2 regions of the Paenibacillus kyungheensis genome follow, and region 1 is predicted to be linked to the other one. Evidence: predicted binding sites of a transcription regulator. Region 1 holds the regulator's gene; the other holds the start of a gene.
The links. Region 1 encodes NrdR, which represses ribonucleotide reductase genes. Its sites were predicted from a motif close to AACACNATATATNGTGTT; they were not measured.

Region 1 (3,437 bases):
TGTATCTATATTCTCTTTATTTATATAATAGATAATAATCATAAAGATCATTCATTTTACCGATGAAGATAACAAAAGGAAAATGTACTAAGGAGGTGCATTATGGATCTAACAGAATTGATTGCTTTTCAGACCGTCATGCAAGAAGGTACTTTTGCTAGAGCAGCCGAAAAGCTGAATTATGCTCAATCAACAATTACTAACCAGATCAAACGATTAGAAAAAGAATTAGGATTGACTTTGTTTTATCGTAATTGGGAAGCGACCTTAACACCTGCCGGGCAACGATTTGCTGAACAGGTCGATCAATTAATCCATCACTGGCGGTATGTTGGTGATATAGCCAAGCAATTGAATGAAGAAGAAATAGGTACTTTACGGATCGGTGTCACAGAGACATGGGCAGATCGTTATTTGCCAGCTATTTTATATCAATTTCGGCAATATCGACCCAAAATCACTTATGAGATTACTGTGGGTAATTCGGATTTTTTGCAAGAGTGTCTACAGCAGGAGAAAATATCGTTAGCTTTATGTGCAGATTCGGAGTCGTCTCACGATTATGTATTTGAACCTTTACAACAAGAATCAATCTCGCTGATTATACCGGCTAATCATGTATTGGCGAATACCCAAGCAGTGACTATCGACGAGTTATTATCACATTTGTTGATTATCGGACAATCGTCGTGCAAGTATCGCTTTCAGGTGGAAAAAGCTTTTAGAACGTATGAGCAAGAACCGTTATTTTACACAATTAATCAACTTTCTTTAATTCCGCTTTATGCTGAACAATTAAATGGGATCGGGATTGTACCGTCTTCTTTGAGTGTAGATGATACGTATACTGTTTTACCTTTCCCTTCTGTAGATCACCATTTGCAGATTGGCATTTTACAACCCCGGCGTATCAAATATAACAGCGGTATGCAGCAACTGTTTGTAGAAGAAGTTCGGAAGTATTTTAAAAATCTCCGTGAATAGTAAGCTTCAATTCGATATGGATTCAATCATAAATATTCGTTGCTTCCATGCTCCCATATCGCAATCGCCATGTATAAATATGGGATCACAAGAATATGCAATATGCCAAAAAGAGCACTCTACTTGTTACTGTAGAAGTGCTCTTTTTTTGAAATATACAATAGACGTTCATACCTTTATTAGCAATCTTAATGCGATCTAACAGGAATTAGCTATTTGAGCTATCGCTCTCGTCTTCTTTTGACAGCAGACCTTTGAGTTCTTTCATAAACATATTAATATCTTTAAATTGACGATATACCGAAGCAAACCGCACATAAGCTACTTCATCGACAGGATACAACTGTTCCATGACTAATTCGCCTACAGCACGACTTTCCACTTCTGCCATCGCTGTAGTATGTAGACTTTTTTCCACTTCAGAGACGATCATATCCAGTTGATCTACCGATACCGGACGTTTCTCACAAGCGCGAATCAGACCGCGCAGGATTTTGTCGCGACTAAATTCTTCACGACTTCCATCTTTTTTGATCACAATTAGCGGTGTTTCTTCCACCATCTCGAACGTCGTAAAACGGCGATTGCAACTTTCACACTCACGTCTACGACGAATCGATTTATTATCATTGGCTGGACGGGAATCCAGCACCTTGGTTCCATTGTGACTGCAATATGGACATTTCATTGCTCACGTCACTTCCTTTCTCGCCAACCGTTCATTCGGACATCATTTCAGTTAAGTTCATGCATATATATTCAGGATGTGAGTAAATATGAGTTACAGAATCCAACATAGTGCTTGTTCGATCTAAAAGGCATCGTATAATTCAGTATACTGCTTATAATAATATAATACACGTTGGACATAATGTCTCGTTTCCCCGAAAGGAATATCTTTGACATCTTCTAATGTACCGTCCCATTTGCCGGAACTTAGCCATGATTTTACATTACCAGGACCCGCATTATAGGCAGCAATTACAGCAATTTTGTTACCGCCGAACTGACGATTAAGCTGTCTAAGATACCATGTACCAATCTGAATATTCGGATCGATCTCATGCTTGACCGTTTCCAGTGACATGTTGTCCAAGTGCGCTTGCTCCATAATCCATTGCGCCGTATTCGGCATCAGTTGCATAATACCGAGTGCGCCTTTTTTGGATTCCATACTGGGCTTAAAGTTAGTCTCGACTCGAATAATAGAAGCGACTAGAAAAGGATCGACTTCATAAGCAGAAGCATGCGCACGAATCTCTTCTTTATACTCTATCGGATAAATCCATCCTAGCCAGCGACTATTGAAAAAAACCACAATCACAACAAGCACGAATAGCGGTAAAAGAAATCGTTTACGAACCAATTTCTTCATGAAAGACCTTTACTCTGCCAGAACTGTTCCAATTGAGCATACGTGTCCTCAAGGGTACCGCTATTATCAATTACAATGTCAGCTACTTTTTTCTTTTGCTCAATATCCATCTGAGCGTTAATCCGTTTCCAGGCTTGTTCTTCAGTAAGTCCATCACGTGAGATCAGACGCTGTAATTGAACAGGCTGAGGCACATATACGACCATAATCTGATCAAACGTATAGACCCCTTTGGCTTCCAACAACAGCGGAATATCTGCTACAACCAGTGTATCTGGATACTGCTGTTCTAACTCTACCGTACGTGTCTGAATCAATTCACGAATCGCTGGATGGGTAATATCTTCAAGCGACTTCCGTTCTTCTGGATGGGTGAAGATATGTTCCCCTAACTTTTTGCGATTCAGTGTTCCGTCTGCTTGCAACATGTCTGCGCCAAAGCGTTCTACCACTTGAGACAGCACAGGATGATTCGGCATCATCACTTCCCGCGCAATCAGATCCGCATCAATCAGCTTGGCTCCTTTGGATGATAACCATGCCGAGACAGAACTTTTACCTGTGGCGATTCCTCCGGTTAACCCGATATTCATGATATCACCTCAATGTTTCTGACGAGTAGGTAGCGGCTGACACACCGGACAAAAGTGTGTTCCTCTTCCGCCGACAACCGTCTTCTCGACAAGTGTTCCGCATTCATAACAAGGTTCTGCTTTACGACCGTAAATACGTAGACTGTGCTGGAACATGCCCATTTCGCCTTGACCATTTACATAGGACTTGATCGAAGATCCCCCTGCTTCTACAGCATCCGCAAGTGTGGATACTATCGCTTCATGCAGACGGGTTAATTGCTCTGCTGACAATGTATTAGCAATCTGCTCTGGATGAATCCCCGAACGAAACAACGCTTCATCGACATAAATATTTCCGATCCCTACCACATACTTCTGATTGAGCAATACAGGCTTAATCATCGTACGGCGCTTGCTCATCATATGGATAAATTGCTCTGCTGTAAATTCCGGTGCAAGAGGTTCAAGCCCCAGATGCATCAGTGGCTTCGACTGCAAATCTT
Region 2 (3,437 bases), 670 kb from region 1:
ATAAAGAAAGTACGAACAAAGTCTCTTGCTTCGTCACTTTCATACGCAATTTTGTTTTTAGCAAGGTAACCATGCAAGTTCATAACACCAAGACCTACAGAGTGCATTTCACGGTTTGCTTTGGCTACACCCGGTGCATTAGCGATATCTGTCATATCACTAACCGATGTTAGACCCATGATTCCTTCATGAACGGATTCACGAATTTTGCCAAGTTCCATGACGTTTACCATATTAAGTGAACCCAAGTTACAGCTAATATCGCGACGAATAACATCATCTTGACCATAATCTGTAATCTCAGATGTTTCTTGTAATTGGAAAATTTCTGTACACAAGTTAGACATACGAATCGATCCGATATCTTTTAGTGCATGACCGTTATTCGCATTACTTTTGTTCATAATATACGGATAACCGGATTCTAATTGTACACTTGCGATTTTGGTTAGCATATCACGAGCACTCATGATTGCTTTCTTTTTGACACGATCATCAGCAAGCAATGTATCGTACATTTCATCGATATCTAGATCATCCAGATATTTACCATACGCTTTGTATACACTATAAGGTGCGAATACATGCAATAGTTCATTATCTGCTGCTAATTGGTAAAAGCGATTCGGTACAACAAGACCGATTGACAATGTTTTGAGGCGTGTACGCTCATCTGCATTGATTTTTTTGCTATCCAAGAACTCCATAACGTCCCAGCCGAAAATGTTGTAATACGCTGCCCCAGAACCTTTACGTTGACCCATTTGATCTGCATAGGAGAAAGCATCTTCCATCAGTTTTAATACAGGCATAATTCCTTTTGCTGCACCTTCAACACCTTTGATCGGCTCACCGCGTCCACGAAGTTTGGACAAGTTAACCGCTACACCGCCACCAATTTTGGATAATTGCATACAAGTGTTCAGTACATGGTTAATCGAGTTCAAAGAGTCATCCATTTCTAACAAGAAACAAGAAACCATTTCACCACGACGACTTTTACCTGCATTCAAAAATGTTGGTGTTGCTGGTTGTAGACGTTGTTCCATCATGGATTTGGCAAGAGTTTTGGCATTATCCGCATCCCCGCGTCCCAAGTGAAGCGCCACGACTGCGACACGATCCGCATAATGTTCCAAGTATTGACTACGGTCATTCGTTTTCACTGCATAATCTGTGTAGAACTTGGAAGCCGCCATATAAGATGGAAATTGGAAATCATAACTGTGTGTAATCGCATATACTTCTTCTACATCTTGAGAAGTATAGTTTTTGTACATATCTTCATAATAATCGTTATCGATCATATAACGTACTTTCGTTTTGGTGTCCGGGAAGTTGATACTTTTACGAGCTACCTCTTCCATATATTCTACAACTGCTTCTTTATCTTTATCCAAACGGAAAAATCCACTCTCGTCCCGTTGCATCAGTAAGTTGTTCAATTCAATATGCCGCAATTTTATCTACCTCCTGTTGAAATCGTTGTGCGTCTCCTGTTGTACCTGCTAATTCGAACTTGTACACAACCGGTACATTATAACGTTCTGAGATTAGATCAGCACTCCGAGCGAATTTGTCTCCCCAATTGCGATTGCCACTTGCTGCAACTCCGATCAGGCGATTGTGATTTCTCTCCAAAAAATGAACTACCTTATCAGGAATCTGACCAAATCCAGTTGTGTACGTTACCAGTACAAAAGGTTCATCCAACGTCAGCGCCTCATCAATCTGTACAGCTTGTACAGCAGGTAATTTTAATTTGTTGATAAATCGTTTTACATTGCCTGTTTTGGAATCATAAGCAATTAGCATGGTTGTGACATCTCCTTCTCGGTTCAATATGTAGTACTGTTCATCCGTTCAATCACTATATAAATACAGATAACAATGATCTAATATCATATAAGTGTTATCTACTCTAGCGCGTATAATTAGCTATAACCTATATATTACCTGCTCAAACATCGTAACCGCAATATATAGAAGGCTTTATCAAAGATATACGCTATATATAGTGTTGTCAATAGGAACTGAAGGTCTACATCTTGGCCCAAACATGCCTTAAAAACGGTCTATTTTTTCAAAATATCAAGTAAAACGGGCACTTCTTTGAACACGTATTTTACATACATCGCGATAATCATTTATAAAAAAATAATTTTCTTGACATACTAGATATAGTACATATCGTTTAACTTTTGCCGAACATTTCCAGATTATGCAGTGAACATAAATTCACTCTAAAATGAACATAAATTCCGGTCTATTTAGACGCTCAAGTATAAAACTTTAGCTGTTATTGAACAAAAAAGCAAATAAAAATTTCTTTAATTTAAGAAATCTTAGCATAGAAATACACAGGAGAATTACACATGCTTTTTGTATTGTATTTATTACCATATATTGAAATAATTAAAAGCGAACGTGGAATCGCATACAATTTGAATAGGAGGATATGTGTATGAAGAAAATGGGTTACTTCTTGCTTTTATCTATGCTTGTTCTTGTCAGCAGTCTTTTTCCACCAGCATCATCTTCGGTATCAGCAGCAGATTATACTCAAGGGGTTACTACATCCGGGACGACAGCCACTATCTGGTTCTCTTCCAACGTAAATACTTCCTGGGTCGATGTGCACTACTCGGTGAACTCGGGTAATCTGCAAAATCTACGAATGACGTATGACAGTGGATCTAAACGTTATGTACAAAATGTCGCCAGTGTATCATCAGGTCAGGTGATCCAATATTCATTTACGTACAATAATGGAACAGCCGCTTATGACACATCGAAATTTAGCTATACAGTCACAACAGGCTCAACCCCACCTCCCAATCCTGGAACAGGTGACAATTCGATCTACAGTATCCCAGCGTCATCTATACCAAGCGCTACAGGGAATGGAGCATTATCTTTCAAATTATTAAATGGTACCAAAGGTGCTTATGCCGACAATCAGATCTATTGGGGGATTCTAGGAATTAATCCTGCCACCAAGCAATGGAGTTATCTTGATAACAATGGTCAATTGAAACCGATCTCGACGGCTCTTAACAATGCGACAGGGCATTTAACCAAGAACGGAGTGAATTACGCTAACATTTATAGCACGATCAGTCAGATCAATTGGGTGAGTATGCCCAAAATTGATTCCGGGCGGATGTTTATCTGTGTAGGCTCTCCATGTTATATCAAAACATATGATGATGGATTCGCAGGACCTGATATTAATAATACGGCTGATCCGAACCGTAATATCTATTTCGACTTTGTTGAATTTACTGTAGACGGTACAGGATATCATGGAAATACTACTCGTGTAGATGGTTTTGGATTTCCTTTACAACACCGCCTTGTCAATCGTGCAGGTAATTATGATCAGACGGTAGGCGAATTGGAATCCGAGACACGTGCAGGTCTATTTAGTAAGTATC

Region 2: a site for NrdR is predicted at 2,005-2,022, ahead of nrdI (class Ib ribonucleoside-diphosphate reductase assembly flavoprotein NrdI). Genes of this name have one in related genera too.

What each region holds. Positions count from the first base shown of each region.
Region 1 is NZ_CP117416.1:1,687,044-1,690,480, reverse strand. It holds gene PQ456_RS07380 (LysR family transcriptional regulator) at 103-984, shown strand; gene nrdR (transcriptional regulator NrdR) at 1,193-1,672, opposite strand; gene PQ456_RS07370 (lytic transglycosylase domain-containing protein) at 1,796-2,359, opposite strand; gene coaE (dephospho-CoA kinase) at 2,356-2,952, opposite strand; gene mutM (DNA-formamidopyrimidine glycosylase) at 2,962-3,437, opposite strand, start outside.
Region 2 is NZ_CP117416.1:1,016,233-1,019,669, reverse strand. It holds gene nrdE (class 1b ribonucleoside-diphosphate reductase subunit alpha) at 1-1,460, opposite strand, end outside; gene nrdI (class Ib ribonucleoside-diphosphate reductase assembly flavoprotein NrdI) at 1,447-1,815, opposite strand; gene PQ456_RS04470 (glycoside hydrolase family 64 protein) at 2,465-3,437, shown strand, end outside.